Regions from separate parts of the Effusibacillus consociatus genome, predicted to be linked through region 2. Evidence: riboswitches for the same ligand, from Rfam matches in the RefSeq annotation. Region 2 holds a riboswitch; each other region holds the start of a gene.

Evidence for each region. A riboswitch is a leader RNA that binds a small molecule or an ion and turns the genes downstream of it on or off. The one in region 2 is predicted to bind S-adenosylmethionine.
Region 1: it holds a riboswitch for S-adenosylmethionine, as region 2 does, so the genes downstream of both, metH (methionine synthase) here and ACFO8Q_RS12295 (2,3-diketo-5-methylthiopentyl-1-phosphate enolase) in region 2, are expected to answer to the same signal.
Region 3: it holds a riboswitch for S-adenosylmethionine, as region 2 does, so the genes downstream of both, ACFO8Q_RS20200 (methionine ABC transporter ATP-binding protein) here and ACFO8Q_RS12295 (2,3-diketo-5-methylthiopentyl-1-phosphate enolase) in region 2, are expected to answer to the same signal.
Region 4: it holds a riboswitch for S-adenosylmethionine, as region 2 does, so the genes downstream of both, ACFO8Q_RS16045 (trans-sulfuration enzyme family protein) here and ACFO8Q_RS12295 (2,3-diketo-5-methylthiopentyl-1-phosphate enolase) in region 2, are expected to answer to the same signal.

Annotation. Positions count from the first base shown of each region.
Region 1 is NZ_JBHSHC010000044.1:51,705-56,263, forward strand. Features, by position in the region: gene metH (methionine synthase) at 1-1,679, opposite strand, end outside; SAM riboswitch class I at 1,747-1,848, opposite strand; gene ACFO8Q_RS06750 (trans-sulfuration enzyme family protein) at 1,922-3,079, opposite strand; gene ACFO8Q_RS06755 (hypothetical protein) at 3,140-3,316, opposite strand; gene ACFO8Q_RS06760 (GlsB/YeaQ/YmgE family stress response membrane protein) at 3,574-3,828, opposite strand; gene ACFO8Q_RS06765 (aromatic amino acid hydroxylase) at 3,977-4,559, opposite strand, start outside.
Region 2 is NZ_JBHSHC010000096.1:159,723-164,281, reverse strand. Features, by position in the region: gene ACFO8Q_RS12310 (1,2-dihydroxy-3-keto-5-methylthiopentene dioxygenase) at 1-414, opposite strand, end outside; gene ACFO8Q_RS12305 (methylthioribulose 1-phosphate dehydratase) at 429-1,109, opposite strand; gene ACFO8Q_RS12300 (2-hydroxy-3-keto-5-methylthiopentenyl-1-phosphate phosphatase) at 1,106-1,777, opposite strand; gene ACFO8Q_RS12295 (2,3-diketo-5-methylthiopentyl-1-phosphate enolase) at 1,780-3,009, opposite strand; SAM riboswitch class I at 3,086-3,231, opposite strand; gene ACFO8Q_RS12290 (pyridoxal phosphate-dependent aminotransferase) at 3,300-4,469, opposite strand.
Region 3 is NZ_JBHSHC010000142.1:15,376-19,934, forward strand. Features, by position in the region: gene ACFO8Q_RS20190 (2-isopropylmalate synthase) at 1-1,007, shown strand, start outside; gene ACFO8Q_RS20195 (PilZ domain-containing protein) at 1,237-1,617, shown strand; SAM riboswitch class I at 1,781-1,896, shown strand; gene ACFO8Q_RS20200 (methionine ABC transporter ATP-binding protein) at 1,967-2,980, shown strand; gene ACFO8Q_RS20205 (methionine ABC transporter permease) at 2,981-3,646, shown strand; gene ACFO8Q_RS20210 (MetQ/NlpA family ABC transporter substrate-binding protein) at 3,721-4,548, shown strand.
Region 4 is NZ_JBHSHC010000112.1:212,911-217,469, reverse strand. Features, by position in the region: gene ACFO8Q_RS16050 (trans-sulfuration enzyme family protein) at 1-948, opposite strand, end outside; gene ACFO8Q_RS16045 (trans-sulfuration enzyme family protein) at 945-2,105, opposite strand; SAM riboswitch class I at 2,176-2,283, opposite strand; gene ACFO8Q_RS16040 (MFS transporter) at 2,428-3,720, shown strand; gene comA (phosphosulfolactate synthase) at 3,834-4,559, shown strand, end outside.

The DNA of each region.
Region 1 (4,559 bases), on a different contig from region 2:
TTCAGCACTTCGCGGCCTGTCGGCGGCAAGCCGAACGACACGTTCGACACGCCCAAAATGGTACCGCACTGAGGATACTCTTGTTTAATGAGACGAATCCCTTCTACCGTTTCAAGTGCGGAACCGATATATTGCTCATCTCCGGTACCGACAGGGAACACCAGCGGATCGAAGATAATATCCTGCGGGTTCACACCATACTTGTTCACCAGCAGATCATAGGAACGTTTGGCAACCTCCAGTTTACGTTCCCGTGTTACTGCCATCCCCTGCTCGTCGATAGTTCCGACAACAACCGCAGCCCCATATTTCGTGATAAGCGGAGCAACTTCCTCGAAACGTTCTTCCCCGTCTTCCAGGTTAATTGAGTTGATGATCGCTTTTCCCTGTGAATGCTTCAATCCCAGCTCAATCACTTTGGAATCGGTGGAATCGATCATCAGGGGCACTTTTACCTTTTTGACCACATAGTGCAGGAACTTCTCCATGTCCCCATACTCGTCCCGATCCGGATCCGCCAAGCAGATGTCGATCACATGAGCTCCCTTTTTCACTTGGGCTCGCGCAATTTCAGACGCGTCCTCATACAGCCCCTCTGCTATGAGAGTCCGAAACTTCTTCGATCCGATGACGTTCGTCCGTTCTCCCACCATCAGCGGACGATTGTCCGGCTCCAGGTACACGGTTTCGATCCCGGAAACTGCCGGGAGATGGCCCTCTGCAGCGTGACGCGGCTTATAGTCTTTTAATGCTTCTGCGAGTGCATGGATATGTTCCGGTGTCGTACCGCAGCAGCCCCCCGCAATATTCAACCAGCCTTGTTCTGCGAATCCGGCCATTTTTTTCGCAAGTGCTTGCGGGGATTCGTGGTAATGACCGTTCTCGTCCGGCAGTCCCGCATTCGGATAACAGCTGACCCCGCACTGAGCCAATTCTGACAGAGTACGCAAATGGTCACGCATGAACTCAGGGCCGGTTGCACAGTTCAACCCGACAGTGATCGGTTTCAAATGTTCGAGGGAAATATAGAACGATTCGATGTTCTGACCGGCCAATGTCGTACCCATTGGTTCAATGGTGCCGGATAACATCAGCGGAAGTTCCACACCGAGTTCGTCAAACGCTTTTTTAATTCCAAGGCTGCCCGCTTTCACATTGAGTGTGTCCTGTGCCGTTTCAAGCAGCAGGACGTCCACGCCGCCCTGTATCAATGCCTTCGCCTGCAGGTAATAATCTTCCGTCAGTTCCTCAAAAGTGGTTCCCCCTGTGACCGACAGCGTTTTTGTAGTGGGACCCATTGCACCCGCCACAAAACGAGGCCATTCGGGAGTAGACCATTTTCGTACTGCATCGACCGCCAGCTTCGCGGCAGCCAGGTTGATTTCATCCGCCCGGTCCTGCAGGTTATACTCTGCCAGTACCAGTCGGGTAGAGCCAAACGTATTCGTCTCAATGATGTCGGCCCCTGCTTCCAGATACTTCTCATGGATCGCTTGGATCACATCAGGACGTGTGAGGTTGAGGTACTCGTTGCAGCCCTCGTATTCTTCCCCGCCAAAATCTTCCGCAGTCAGATTTGCCTGCTGGATCATGGTCCCCATCGCCCCGTCGAGGATGAGAATTTTCTTCTTTAGTTGTTCCAAGATTGGATGTTGAATCTTGTTCGCTGACGTGCTCATGCTGGTTCCCCCTGTCTATAACAAAGCCCTCTCCAGAATGAGAGGGCTGATCGCTTCAAGTCCGCTCCTCCTATCTTCCAGAACGCTTTCTGCTGGAATTAGCACCGTGTGATCGCACCGGTTGCTGTGGTTTCATCGGGCCAGTTCCCTCCGCCACTCTGGATAGAAGTATGAAAATATTTTAATTTTTATTTAGTTTGCATGAAATAGTGAATGCTGTCAAGATGATTTATGCGGATTTATTACTCCAAAGCCATGTCCAGATCCTGCCATATATCTTCCACATCTTCGATCCCAACGGAAAATCGCACAAGCCCATCCCAAACTCCCGCTTTCTCCCGCTCTTCTTTCGGAATAATGGCGTGGGTCATGGAAGCCGGATGCTGAATCAGTGTACCGACATCCCCCAGTGAAACGGCCAGGGTACACAGTTTCACCGAATTCATGAGCTTGACGCCCGCTTCATATCCTCCCTTTAAGACAAAAGAAATCATCGCTCCCGGTCCCTTCATCTGCTTTTCCATGATCGCTTTGTCTTCAAATCCCGCCAATCCCGGAAAAAACACCTGAGCGACGGCATCGTGCTTTTCCAAACGCTCCGCCAAGACTTGTGCATTGAGTTGGGCACGATCCATCCGAATGTGCAATGTGCGCATCCCTTGAGAAAGAAGCCATGCATCCATCGGAGACATGACGGCCCCCATATTTTTCTGCACTTCTTTCCGCATCGGATCAATAATATCCTTTCTGGCCACCACCAGGCCGCCAATCAGATATCCATGACCGGACAGGTATTTGGTTGCGCTGTGCACCACAATATCAATTCCATGCAAAATCGGATTTTGCAAGTACGGGGACAGAAACGTGTTATCGACAACGGTCAGGATCCGTTTTTGCTTGGCCAAATCCGCCACACTGCTCAAATCAACCAGGGACAGAGTGGGATTTGAAGGCGTTTCGAAGTAAATCACTCTTGTTCGTTCTGTGATGTGGGGCTCCAGATCTTCTGCTGTTTTGAATGGGACAAACGTTACGTCGATTCCAAACTTTTTTACCGTTGTAGTAAGAAACGCATGAGTTGCCCCGTATAATGCAGTGTGGGCAATTACGTGATCTCCTGCCTGCAGAATCCCAAGGAGACAGCCTGTAATGGCCGCCATTCCTGATGAAAAAGCGAGACAACCTTCACCGAATTCAAGTTCCGCCACTTTCTCTTCCAACTCACGAACGGTCGGGTTTCCCAGACGTGTATACATGAACCCGGGGTCTTCCCCCGCAAAACGTTGGGCTCCCACTTCCGCATTTTCAAATACAAAAGTCGAAGTCATATAGATAGGTGGAATATGGGATCCATAGCCGGGATCTTTCTTGACTTTGACAAGTTTGGATGCATACTTCATTCAGTCGCTGCCCCCTTTTGTTCTCCCCTTTTGCCTTTCCCTATATTCTATCCTTCCCATTTATCCCTGGTACAAAGAATTAACCGCACGCCGGATTTGGCCCAAGCCCTGTTCCAAAATCAGACGGGGGCAAGCGATATTCATCCGCATAAACCCTTCACCGCCGAGTCCAAAACCGCGTCCTTCATTCATCGCCACTTTTGCTTTTTCAAGCATAAAACGAGGCAGTTCTTTCAAGGTTCGGCCACATGGGGAGATCGTCGCTCACACCAAAACGTTTTTCAAGTTCGTCCCACTTTTCGGAAGCTGTGTTCCTCCGGTTTATCACTTGATCGGAATCATACTTCATCAACGTTCCCTCCAGTTGATTTGTAATAAATCTATGTTATCGTAAATTCCAAAGAAATACAGCCGATGTCCCGGCGTAAACCGCTGTGAAATTGCATAGAAAAAGGCTTCCGCCGGGGAAGCCTGTTCGGTCAAACGTCCAATCTTTATGTTCGATTTCGCACAGCTCGCATAATAAATGCGACAAGCAAAGACACAACTATCGCTCCAATTAGAGCCGGCACAATGTAAAATCCGCCTATCACCGGACCCCATTGCCCCAACAACAGACCGCCAAGCCAGGCGCCAACGAAACCTGCAATTATATTCCCAATTACTCCTCCCGGGACGTCTCGTCCGCTGATCAGTCCTGCCAACCAGCCAATCACTCCACCGATGACAAGTGTCCATAACAGAGCCATGATTTTTCCTCCTAGTCAAATCGTGAATGGAATTCAACCCTTATTCGCTCTTTTTAAGGGTTGGATACTTATTGTTTTTCAGTTTGATTTTCTTTATGCAAAATTTTATGCATAAGAAAAGCATGCATTATCTGCATGCCGTTTGTTTCTACTTGAGCAACGCCAATCCGTTCTCGATAAGCTGCTGCAATTCCCCATTGGCCTTCATCAATCCTTCCAACTCCTCGCGGAGCCGTGCCTGCCGTTGCGGCAGAATGTTTCGTGCAGAAAGAATTTCGAGCATTTCGAGTCGGAGCAACCACTCTTCCGGGCAGTGGGTGTTTCCCTGAAGTTCAACAGAAGAAATAATTTCGTCAATTTCCGACTCAGACAGAGAACTTCCGCCTTCCAGGCACTGCCGAAGATCTCGTATGGCCTGGTATAAAGTGTTTCGTCGCTGTTCCTTTTCATCCATCTCCATTCGTCTGGAAGTCAACTTGGACGGATGATGGGTGCCTGTTTCAAAACGCTCCTTATCTGCAGCGCCCGGGTAGGCGGAAACAATTGCGGCGCCGACTGCCATATCGTATGGCCCCCATTCCGATTGGAAAAGCGTCTTCCCTTTGTAAGTGACCGTAGAATCGTCAAGGGTCAGCAAGAGGATGGAACCGGATTCCCGAATGATTGAGTTTACAATACCCTCCACCTTTACACCTGAAGCAAACTGTAACGTCACATTGCGTCCTGTCACC
Region 2 (4,559 bases):
GGAGATCAGGTCGCCCGCTTCCAGTTCCACGTCGAAGTACACGCCGTCCTTCGGACCTTTGAGGGCGAAGATTCCGTGTCCGTCTACGATGAAGCGGACTTCGTCCTCACTGTGATGATGCTCCTTTTTGAACATATCAAGCAGTTGGTCCAAATTCGGGGTCTTATCCGAGAGCACCACGATGTCGGCTGACTTATAGCCCCTTTTTGCGGAAAGAGCATCGATTTCCGGCTTGAACAGGTTGAGAATCTCCTGCTTTTGCTCATCGCTTAATGCATACTCTTCCTTTAAGTTTCCTTGCAGACGGGAAATATCCCACCGCTCGTAAATTACACCTTGAGTTTCCAGATATTTCGCCACTTCTTCCGGATTTTCAATTCGCTCATTGGTCACATGAAAACGGATTTGTGCCATTTGCTTCTCCTCCTCTAAATTGCCGCCGATGCTGCAGGCGTACTCTGCGGCAAAACACCGCTTTTTTGAATCGACAGCCACATGAATTGATAATGGAACATAAACTCAAGCGCTTCAACATGCCGCTTGGCTTCAAAAGGTGTTCTCCCCCAAGCGTAGATTCCGTGTTTTCGGATCAGCACACCTGGCACCCGAGGATCCAGCCGTCCGCCGATCTCCTCCGCCAATTTTGGGATGTCCGCATAGTTTTCGATTACCGGTACTTCGATACTGGCGCCTTCCTCCCAGATATCCAGCCCTTTAATCAATTCCATATGCGACAGCGTAACTTTCCCCTCGCGGAAATACAGTTCAGATAACAAGTTGTTATACACCGTGTGAACGTGCAGGACAGAACCCGCATCCGTCTCTTGGTAGATTCTCGAATGAATAATCGTTTCAGCGGATGGACGCAAACGGGTCGGTTCAATCGGTTTGCAGTCTTTATCAACCGCCAGAATATCCTCCAGCTGCAGATTCTCTTTATCCTTGCCGCTTGCAGTCACTCCAAACACCAACGGTTCATCGCTCAACTTGATCGACAGGTTCCCCGCCGTTGCAGGCAGCCACCCCTTCTGAGTGAAGTTGTCTGCAATCTCCTTTAATTCCTGTGCGATGCGAATCCGGTCTTCCTGAAAAAAAGTGTATTGGCTCATACGGACACCCCCTTTGTTTGCAATCGTTTGATAGAATCCATCACATCATAAAAATCTTGAAACGCTTCGTGCGGCAGCCCTTCTTCCCTGCATTTCTCAAGCAGCAGGGATCTTGCCAACACCACGTCGGCCAGTCGCGATGCTTTGAGATCGGTGATGCTGTCACCGATTACAACTCTTGTATATTGATCCGCCGGATAGTGCCTGAGAATCGACGGCTTGCACATTCCACAGCCCCCGTCGCATCGCTCATCACAACCATGCGGCCATAGAATTCGGATCGTCTCGCCTGAGAAGTCAGAACCGTTGCAGTAAATCTTGTTGATGTCCCCATAAGGAGCCAGGATCGGCCCGACAAAAAAGTCGATTCCCCCGCTCGTAACAAGAAACTGAATCCCATTCTCCCTGCAATAAGTTACAAATTCGGAAAAGCCTGCGCGAATTTTGACTGCGTCTTCCGCATACTTCACAAGCTCTTCGCGCTTGGCCGACGGAATCAGAGAGAACAGTTTCCCGACTCCTTCCTGCACAGGAATTCGCTGCGACAGAATGTCATCCTTAATCGTTTCCCATCCTTCAGGTGCAAACTTCTCCATCAGAGTCATGATCATGTCGCGCTCGGTAATGGTCCCGTCAAAATCGCAGAAAATCACAATCGGCTTCGCCACGATCATTTGCCTCCCCAAAGTTCAAGTGCTTTCGCCAATTCTGCACTGTCTTTGGCTGCATCCTCGAGAGTTCGTCCCTGAATCACCGCATCGATCGCCGCGACAAAAGCCCGACCGCCAGCAGCAGATCCTCCCGGATGGCCATGAATGCCGCCGCCCGCATTGATCACCTGGTCATTCCCCAGATCATTGTAAAGTTGTGGAACCAATCCCGGATGAATACCGGCAGACGGAACCGGGAACGCCGGTTTGAGTACTTCCTTCGGCTTTCTGAGTTCCTCTGCGATCGCAAGAGTTTCCGCACGTTCCATGGCTACCGATCCATACGGGGACGGATACAGGACCAAATCGGCACCGGCAAGCCGCATCAATTTTCCCAATACAACCGGTGCACTGATCCCATATTGAGGAGACGGATAGAGAGCTCCCGCCAACGCCGGATGGGCCATGATCGGAACATTTACTTCCGGATCTGCCGCCAGTCGGTGCAGGACATCGTAACCGTATGCCAGAACGTTCAACAGGAGAGCATTTGCGCCCGCTTGAACCGCCCGCTTCGCCTTATCGACAATTTCCGTTACCGGTGCCGTCAGGTTCGCCGCATAGAGCACCTTTTTTCCTGTTTCTGCCGAGGCACGATCAGCCGCTTTCAAGCACGCTTCAATCCGCTTTTCAAACGGAGCATACGTATCATCAAAGAAAATTTCATCATCCTTCACCAGATCGACTCCGCCCAGTGCCTGCTGGTAAAACAGTTCGGCCAATGTGTCCGTGTCGTATCCGATGCACGATTTGAAAATCGACATCAGGAGCGGACGGTTCTGTACTCCCAACCGATTCCGAACCCCTTCAATGCCAAACTTCGGCCCCGGGAAGTTCTTCGTGAACTCTGCCGGAAAATCCAAATCGATTAATTTGATCGCCCCGTCCATCGACAGCTTTCCGAAAACGGAAGTAAGAACCGCAGGAAGATCCGGTGTGAAATTGATTGTCGGATAGGCAATTTTAAGCAGCGCTTTGACAGTCCCCTGTTCATCGGAACCCAATTCTTGTACTGAAACTACATGCCCCAGGTGCTTCTTCATCCGCTCCTGCCGTTCTGCGGGCAAATCGGTCCAGGAGCCAACCGTCAGTCCCACTGCTATACCTTGGGCTTTTTTATGAAAATCGCCCCCGCGTCCATGAACCAGATACGTGGCAACAATATAATCTTCTAGTTGCAGGTTACTCAAAATTGCTACCCCCTTTAAAACACAAACGCCTCTTTTCCTTTAAGAAAAAGAGGCGTACTCGAGAACAATTCCTCGCCTCTCATCTCTCAGAATCCATGATTCTGCAGGAGTTAGCACCATTGATACATCAAGTTGCGAATAGAACAGGAAAGCGTTCCATCACGGATGTATCCGGTTGCCGGGCATCATCGGGCCAGTCCCTCAGCCTGCTCTGGATAAGAGTCACATTTGTTGTGAAAATTTCAGTTAATTTTAAACTAGAGAAATCATACGACAGGTAATTCAAGATGTCAATAGACTTTTATTTGTTTCAGCCGTTCGACCGCTTCCCGCAATCGTTCTTCCGGTGCTAAAAGACCAACTCGCACGTACCCTTCTCCGCTTTTTCCAAATCCAATTCCGGGAGCCATTACAACATGGGCTTGATCCAGTACATAGTCTGCGAATTCAACAGCCCCCATGCCGTTCGGAATCGGTACCCATGTGAAGAAGGAGCCCTTTGGCGCCGGGCAATCCCAGCCAAGTTGCCGTAAGCCTCCCACAAACACATCGCGGCGGCTTTCATAGGTCGACACAAGTTGTCTAACGCAATCCTGCGAAGATCTCAAGGCGGTGATCGACGCCCGCTGGATCGCCGGGAAGAGGCTTACATAATAATGGTCTTGAATTAAATTAATCAATGATATCACATCTTTGTTTCCGAGCGCGAATCCAACCCGCCAGCCCGCCATATTATAGGTTTTGGACATGGTATAGAACTCTACCCCGACCTCTTTGGCACCGGGCACTTGCAGGAATGATACCGGCTTTTGTCCGTCAAAACCGATCGCACCATATGCAAAATCATGCGCTGCCACAATCCCGTTTTTTGCAGCAAATTCGACCGTATCCCGGAAAAATGATTCGCTTGCCGTAGCGGCAGTCGGGTTGTTCGGGTAATTTAGGAACATCAGCTTTGCCCGCTGCAGCGTTTCCTGGGACAACAAAGAATAATCCGGCAGAAACCCGTTTTCCCGCAAAAGCGGCATCATCACCATTTCGGCCCCGCTCATGGCAACACCCGACCAGTAGTCGGGATATCCCGGGTCGGGCACCAGGCACACATCGCCTTTATTTAAGAGACATTGGCTGATTTCGACCAGTCCGACTTTTCCTCCGAACAGAATGGCCACTTCCGAAGCCGGATCCAGATCCACATTATACTCCGCCTTATACCAGTCTGCGATTGCTTCCTTCAGTTCCGGGAGGCCCGAGAACGGAGAATAGCGATGAGTGAGCGGATCAAGAACCGCTTCCCGCATCGACTCGACAATATGTTGAGGTGTCGGTAAATCCGGGTTGCCCTGTCCCAAATTGATAACATCGTACCCTTTTGCTATATAGGAATTCGCTTTTCGCACAAGCGCCGAGAAAAATTGTTCCGGAAGCCGCCGCATCCGATCTGCCGGTTGCAAAATCATGAGGAGACCACCCTTCCTTAAAAACCCTTGCAAATAAAAAAATCATAAATCGATTCGACAAAAAAAACAAGCGGATATTTAACCCCGCTT
Region 3 (4,559 bases), on a different contig from region 2:
ACCACGCATCAGGTGCGGATAAATTGAAATTGTCGGCTCATTGTCATGATGATCTTGGAATGGCGGTTGCCAATTCGTTGGCTGCCATTTTGGCAGGGGCTGATCAGATCGAAGGCGCGATTAACGGAATCGGTGAACGGGCGGGTAATGCGGCGATCGAGGAAGTAGTGTTGGCTCTTGCTACTCGACCAACTATTTACCAGGCCACAACCAGCCTGGATCTTTCCCAGATTGCCCGTACCAGCCGATTGGTATCGAAACTGACCGGTATGGTCGTGCAGCCAAATAAAGCGATTGTCGGTGCCAATGCGTTTGCTCATGAGTCCGGTATTCACCAGGACGGAATGTTGAAAGAGAAATCCACTTATGAAATCATTCGTCCGGAAACCGTGGGAATGGCAGATACGAAGCTTGTTCTGGGTAAGCATTCGGGCCGCCATGCATTCAAAGACCATATCGCGTCCCTCGGGTACGATCTTGATGGTGAGGCTTTGAACACAGTATTCCGCAAGTTTAAAGATCTTTGTGACAAGAAGAAGTATGTAACGGACGAGGACATTCTGTCCCTGCTCCTGGAATACGAAGTTGATACTTCCAAGCTTTCGTATCGTTTAGAATTCATGCAGGTATCCTGCGGTACACACGGCGTTCCGACAGCAACCGTTGGGTTAATCGATGACGAACAAGGTCTGCTGCAGGAAGCGGCTGTTGGAAACGGGGCGTTCGATGCGATCTCCCGTGCAATTGATCGGATTACCGGGGAACAGGTGGAACTGCTCCATTACCAGATCGACTCGGTAACTGGGGGACAGGACGCTCTCGCGGAAGTGAGAATTCAAATTCGGCAAGGTGAGATTGTCAGCAATGGGCGAGCCACTTCTACGGACACGCTGGAAGCGGGTGCCCGGGCCTATCTGGATGCTGTTAACCGATTAATTATGAAACGCATGGATACTTTCGGCAAAGATTATCGACGGATGAAAGAGAAGGCTGATCTCCACGCCTAAGAAGATTTTTGCTACCAAAGTCCTATCTGCATCCCAAGCGCTTTCCCCTTCTGCGGAAAGTGCTTGTTTGTTTTTTAAAGGGACCCCTTGTCCAATCAAAGAAATTAAAAATAGGACTGAAGTACCTAGAGTCGTCGAACCTCTCTGTTATAAATTATTAACACCATTTACAGGTGCAATTGAAGAATTTGGTATTGGGGTTTCGGGGGAATACGGGGAGGACACGAGTATGCAGCAGAGGGAATTTTATCGTCTGAATATCACCGCTTTTTGTTCGCTTCGTTTGCGTAAATTGGGGGCGAAGCAGCTGCCTTTCGGGGATGAGTTCGAGGTGGAAATTCAAAATATTTCGGGTGGCGGGCTTTGCTTCCTGACGGATCGCGATTTGCCCATCAGCGAAGTTTTGGTATGGCAATTTCAGATTGATATTCCGAATCATGAAATCAACGTTTACGGTCAACTAGTTTGGAAACAAGCAGAAACGGAAGAGATGTTTCTGTATGGAGTAAAATTCCTTTTCTTCAAAGAAGATGAGCAAAGGAATCTGATCTCAAAAATTAATACTCTCCAAATACGTCGTAAGCAAGCGGAAAAGTACGCAGCATGGTAATCGAAATATTTTCCTGAAAAATCCTGCAAATTAATTTTTAATAATTGCGGGATTTTTGATTTTTTTGTTTCATTTTTTTGTATTGACTTTATCTTTCTGGGTACGATATACTCGTTCTTGTATTTTTAAAATGATAAATTGAATACAAATGATTTGGAAATTCTTCTTATCAAGAGAGGCGGAGGGACAGGCCCAATGAAGCCCGGCAACCGGCTCATCCTAATGATGGGTGTCGCGGTGCCAATTCCTACAAGATCGTTTGATCTTGACAGATGAGGAGGGGCGCTGGATACAACAACCCTTTTTCATTCTGTGAAAAGGGTTTTTTTATTGAACGGAGGTGAAACGGATGATTCTGCTGCAAAATCTTTATAAAGATTATCAGGTGAATGGGAAACTGGTTCCTGCTTTGCGCGGAATCGATCTTTCGATAGAAAAGGGAGAAATTTTCGGTGTGATCGGCCATTCCGGGGCGGGAAAGAGTACACTGATTCGCTGTATCAATCTGTTGGAGCGTCCGACTTCCGGGAGCGTAGTCGTGGATGGTGTGGATCTGACGGCTTTGGAAGATCGGAAGCTGCAGGAACAGCGCCGACAAATCGGCATGATTTTTCAACATTTTAACCTGCTTTCATCTGCCACTGTCGCGGAGAATGTGGCGTTCCCGTTGAAACTTGCCAAACGGCCCAAGGCGGAGATCGAGCGCAAGGTATCGGAGCTGCTGTCTCTGGTCGGTTTGGAAGGACATCGGAACAAATATCCGGCTCAATTGTCCGGAGGGCAAAAACAGCGTGTCGGAATTGCGAGAGCATTGGCAAACGATCCTAAGGTGCTGCTGTGTGATGAAGCGACATCTGCGCTTGATCCGCAAATAACCAACTCGATTCTTGCCTTGCTGCGAGATATTAACAGGAAACTCGGCATCACTATTGTATTGATCACACACGAAATGCATGTGATCCGTTCGATTTGTGACGGGGTCGGAGTGATTGACGGAGGGAGAATTGTTGAGTCAGGAAAGGTCGTCGATGTATTTTTGAAACCTCAGCACCCGACAACGCGGGAATTTGTCGAGCAAGTGGCTGACTCGGTGGAACTGAGAGAAACGGTGGCACACGAAAAATCTTCCGGTGACCGAATCATTGTCCGCATCACTTTCCTGGGCGAGCAGACTTACCGGCCGATTTTATTCCAAACCATGATGGAAACCGGTACTTCGTTCAATATCCTGCAAGGTACGATTTCCCGGATGAAAGATACACCCTACGGTCAACTGGTCGTGGAATTGGATGGCGACGCCCAACAAGTCAATTCGACCATTGAAGCATTGCGCCTGCGTGGGCTTGATGTGGAGGTGATCTAGTTGGAATTGACATTCGAAAATTTGGATTGGGCAGAGATTGGACAGGCAACCATCGATACGTTGATTATGCTGGGGCTCTCGGGATTCTTTACCGTTTTGATCGGGTTGCCGCTGGGAGTGTTCTTATTTTTAACTTCACGAGGACAGCTGCTTGAAAATCGGGTATTCTATTCAGTTACATCTTTTGTTGTAAATATCCTGCGATCGGTGCCGTTTATTATCCTGATGATCCTGCTAATCCCGTTCACCAAGCTGGTTGTAGGGACTTCAATCGGCGTGGAGGGTTCCATTCCGCCGCTTGTGATTGGCGCGGCCCCGTTTTTTGCCCGGTTGGTGGAAACTTCCCTGCGTGAAGTGGATCGCGGAGTCATTGAAGCGGCCCAATCAATGGGAGCCTCAAACTGGCACATTATTTGGAAAGTGCTGCTGCCTGAATCCCGCCCGGGCCTTATCGCGGGAATCACGATCACTACGGTGGCACTTGTCTCCTACACAGCCATGTCAGGGGTAATTGGTGGCGGAGGACTGGGAGATTTGGCCATTCGTTACGGATATCAACGCTTCCAGACAGATGTCATGATTGTCACGGTTCTGATCCTGCTTGTGTTGGTTCAGATCCTCCAAACATTCGGAGACAGATTGGTTCTTCGCTTCAGCAGAAAATAATCGCAGGCAAGGTCGCAAAACGATCTTTCCATAGAGAAAAAATGAATCGCAAAAATTGAAAGGGGAAACTGGAAATGAAAAAATGGCTTGTTCCTGTAGTATCACTTACGCTTGCATTCTCGTTGGCAGCGTGCGGCAAGAAAGAAACTGCACCGGCTCCTTCCGCCGGCGGCGAAAACAAAGAAGTTACTTTGAAGGTAGGAGCTACCGCAGTTCCTCATGCGGAAATTCTGAAGTTTGTCCAACCGAAACTGAAAGAACAAGGTGTGAACCTGGAAATTAAAGAATTCAACGATTATGTACAACCGAATGTACAAGTATTCGAAAAACAATTGGATGCAAACTTCTTCCAGCACGTTCCTTACCTCGAACAGGAAAACAAAGACCGCAAAATGAACCTTGTAAAAGTCACAGGGGTTCATATTGAGCCGTTCGGCGCATACTCAAAGAAAATCAAGAAAATCGATGATTTGAAAGAGGGCGCAACAGTAGCGATTCCAAACGATGCCACTAACGGGGGCCGTGCGCTTGCGTTGCTTGAGAAGAGCGGTGTAATCAAGCTGAAAGACGGAGTTGGCATTGCAGGAACTGTGAAAGACATCGTAGAAAACAAGAAAAACGTAAAGATTAAAGAACTGGAAGCTGCTATGCTGCCGAGGGTGCTCGGGGAAGTGGATCTTGCGTTGATTAACACCAACTACGCTCTTCAGGCACAACTCGTTCCGACCAAAGATGCGCTCGTGATTGAAGATAAGCAGTCGCCGTATGTGAACATTTTGGTTGCCCGTCCTGACAACAAAGATTCGGCCGCAATGAAAAAGCTTGCAGCCGCTTTAAACACTTCGGAAGTGAAGAAATTCATTGAAGACAAGTATCAGGGTGCGGTCGTACCGGCGTTTTAATTAAATAGTGC
Region 4 (4,559 bases), on a different contig from region 2:
AAGCTGCAAATCTTTTACAAATCGGCGAACCGCTTCGGCATCATCCAGTTCAAATGACAATACCGCACCAGGACCGTCCGCTTGCTGCAAATGGATTTTACCGCCAGGGTGTTCATCCAGACCCGGGTAATACACTTTCTTGATTTTTGGGTGGGCAGCCAGGTAATTTGCAAGCACTCCCGCTGTTTGCTGACTTTGGGTCATCCTGACGGGGAGGGTTTTAATGCCTCGCATGAGCAGCCAACAATCCTGCGGCCCGAGTACTCCTCCGAAGCCATTCTGGATTAAATAAATTTCTTTGGCTAACGCCTCATCCCGAACGGTGACGAGTCCCGCAACAACGTCAGAGTGACCTCCCAAAAATTTGGTCCCTGAATGAACCACCACATCAATGCCTGATTCGTGAGGCCGCTGCAAGAAAGGGGACATGAAAGTATTATCAACAACTGTGATAACCCCTTTTCTTTTTGCGATTTCGGCTGCTCCCTTTAAATCAATAATCTTCAGGGTTGGATTTGAAGGCGTTTCTAAAAGAAGCATTTTTGTCTCAGGGCGGATCGCAGAATCAATTTTGTCCAAGTCGGAAGCATCCACAAAAGCAGTTTGAATCCCCAAACGGGAAAACACACGGGTCAGCGCCCGAAAACTTCCGCCGTAAATGTCTTCACAAGCAACAACATGCGATCCGGAGGACAAGGTCAGCAATACTCCCGTGATTGCAGCCATGCCGGATGCAAACGCAAACCCGTAGTTTGCTCCTTCGAGTTCCGCGATAATATGTTCCAGCGCTTTTCGGGTAGGATTACCCGAACGGGCGTAATCGAACTCCTGGGTTGAATCAAATTCCTCCTGATGAAAGGTAGAAGCTTGGTAGATCGGAACACTGGAGGCGCCGGTTATCGGATCGACCTCTACCCCGGTATGAAGAGCTTTCGTCTGAAATTTCATTTTGACACCGCCCCAACCTTGGCCGCCTCTAAAGCTTGAGCCAGATCCTCAATGATATCCTGGTAGTGTTCAATACCAACCGAAAAGCGCAGAAGTCTGTCTGTTACTCCATAAGCCTCCCGTACTTCTTTCGGAATATCAAAATGGGTCTGTCTTGCCGGATAGGTGATTAACGATTCCACGCCCCCAAGACTTTCGGCAAAAGTAATCATTTTCACACTTGCCAAAATCGGCTCGATCATATTTTCGTCTGCCACTTCAAATGACAGCATGCCGCTGTATCCTGCAGCTTGTTTTTCATGAACCTCTTTGCCTTCATGATCGGTTAGGCCCGGAAAATACACCTTTGTTACCTGCGGGTGCTTAACGAGCCATGCTGCAACCAGCTGGGCATTCTCCTGGTGTTTCTCCATCCGAAGAGCCAAAGTTTTCATCCCACGAATCATCAACCAGCAATCTTGCGGTCCCAACACTGCCCCAATCGAGTTTTGCAAAAAGAATAATTTCTCGCCCAGTTCTTCATCCTTAACCACGATTAATCCACACAACACGTCGTTATGACCACCAAGATATTTGGTTCCCGAGTGAAGTACGATATCTGCGCCAAGGTCCAGCGGACGCTGGAAATAAGGGGTCATAAACGTATTGTCCACAATCGTCAGCAGACCGTATTTTTTCGCAATGGCGGCACAGCCCTTTATATCAGTGATCTTCATTGTCGGATTGGTCGGAGTCTCGATAAAAATCGCTTTCGTGTTCGGCTGCACAGCCGCTTCCACAGCCGCCAAGTCCCCGGAATCCAGATAGGTGGTGGTGATGCCTTTTCTTCGCAAAATTTGTTCCAACAATCGATACGTACCACCGTACAAGTCATTGGATGCAATCAAATGATCCCCGGGCTCAAATATTTCAAACAAACAGCCGATTGCAGCCATCCCGGAAGCAAACGCAAACCCTCTGGTGCCGTTCTCCAAGTCGGCAATCGTATCCTCCAGCACTTTTCGCGTCGGGTTTAAAGTTCGTGTATAATCGAAACCTGTACTTTGCCCCAAAGCGGGATGAGAAAATGTGGTGGAATGATGAATCGGCAGTGATACTGCTCCTGTGCGCGGATCTTGACGATTCCCTGCTTGCGCCAAACGTGTCTCAATTTTCATCGTGATCTCCTCCTGACTTAAAAAAGGCCTTTCTCTAAAGAGAAAGACCTTGTGAATTTCCGAAGTCCTCCTCTTATCTGTCAGGTACTACCTGCAGGAATTAGCACCACAAATCTTAAACAAGATTCAGGTTGCCGGGCTTCATCGGGCCAGTCCCTCCGCCAGCTCTGGATAAGAGTCAAAATAATTCAGTTCTTTGGTTCTTGGATACACTGTACAACCTTTGGGCCAGCTCGTCAAGAGTGGATTAACAACAACTGCCTGCAATCGGAGTCTGATTCATGGATACACTACTTGTACACTGAGGAAAGGACTGAACGGAATGGCGCAATCAACCTCTACCAGTTCCAAAGTTTCGGTTCTGCCGCTCATCGCTCTCGGAAGCGTTCCGCTTATCATGGTGTTGGGCAATTCGATGCTGATCCCCATTCTGCCGACTATGCAGGAACAGCTTGATATATCCAAATTTCAAGCAAGTTTGGTTATCACACTGTTTTCGGTTCCGGCGGGAATCATAATCCCTCTGGCCGGTTTCCTTTCGGATCGGTTTAACCGCAAGATCGTGATTATTCCCGCATTACTTTTGTATGCTCTTGGTGGTCTCATATCCGGCCTGGCAGCTTTCATGCTGGCGAAGCCCTATGCAATCATCATGGCTGGTCGAGTTCTGCAGGGGATTGGTGCTGCCGGAACGGCACCGATTGCGATGGCTCTGGCGGGAGATATTTTCAAAGGAGGTGCCCGCAGTCAAGCCCTTGGATTAATAGAGGCTTCCAACGGGCTGGGTAAAGTCCTGAGTCCGATTTTAGGTGTATTGATTGCAATGATTGTTTGGTACGGCGCCTTTTTGGCTTTCCCTGTTTTATGTATTCCGGCAGCGCTTGCAATCTGGTATTTCATAAAGGAACCGAAGAAAACGGGAGAAAGTCAAAAAATACCGGAATACTTACAATCACTAAAAAAAATTTTTAAGCGGGAATGGAAATGGCTGCTCACAGCTTACTTTGCGGGTGCAAGCTCGCTTTTCATTCTGTTTGGGGTTCTCTTTTACTTGTCTCAGATTTTGGAAGAAACATACAAAATTGATGGACTGTTGAAGGGCGGAATATTAGCAATTCCTTTGCTCGCGATGTCCTTGAGCTCTTATATCACCGGATCCAACATTAAAAAGAAAAAAGGGTTAATGAAGACGCTGATTATCGTCGGGATGATCCTCGTCGCCGTTTCCCTGGGTTCCGGTTCCTTTGTCAGAAATACTTACCTGCTGCTGGCCCTGCTTGTGATCAGCGGAATCGGAACCGGTCTGGTATTGCCCTGTTTAAATATGCTGATCACCTCTGCCGTGAGTATGGAGGAACGTGGGATCGTTACCTCTTTTTACGGATCGGTCAGATTTCTCGGAGTCGCTATTGGTCCGCCTGTTTTTACCTGGTTAATGGGACTTTCAACTGCTGCAATGTTTCTTTCGGTAGCAGGTCTCGCCCTTCTTTCCACAGCGTTATCCACCTGGCTTATCCGTGTTCCCGGCAACGATGCCCCATCCCCGCCAGCACCCGGCACTCTTCCCTTCGAAACCCTCCGAAAACTTCTGGCAAAAAGAAAAGCACGGGCTTAACACCCACGCCCGTTTTTCGCATACGATATTGGAGCCCAGTTTCCATTGTTGTGTCAAGGTTACCAAACCCTTAAGGAATTTGACTTGCACGAGGGGAAAGGAGTTTTTTGATCATGACCGAATTTTTACCGCAAAGACCGTGGAATACGATTATAAGTGATCCGCTGCCCGGCCGTTTTTCCAAACCACGAACTTGCGGTTTAAGTATGCTGATTGACAAGGGACTAGGAATTCGTGAAACATTGGATCTTGTAGAAATGGCCGGCCCCTATATCGATTTCCTGAAACTAGGCTTTGGAACCGCCATGCTGTACTCGAAATCCATACTGCAAAATAAAATTAACATATTGCGCGAACACGACATTCAAATCTATCCGGGCGGTACTCTCCTTGAGGCAGCAGTGCTGCAGGGGTGTTGGCAGGAATTTATGCGAAGCGCCAAAAAAATTGGATTTTCAGCCATTGAAATTTCTGATGGAACCATCACTCTTGACAGAAAACTTCGCCGGGAACTGATTCAAGAGGCCAGAAACATGGGATTCGTGGTTCTGAGTGAAGTAGGAAAGAAAGAAACGAATGTACACTTGCCAATCGAAGAACAATTGGAAACGATTGAACAGGATCTCGAAGCAGGCGCGTTTAAGGTGATTATAGAAGGACGCGAGTCCGGCAAATCCGTAGGTGTGTATGAAGCGAACGGTTCGATCAGGAAAGATGATGTTGACCAGCTTCTCGAACAACTCAAGTCGATCGACTCATTAATCTGGGAAGCACCTTTAAAATCTCAGCAGGAGGAACTGATTTCGAGATTCGGCTCCAATGTGAACCTGGGAAATCTC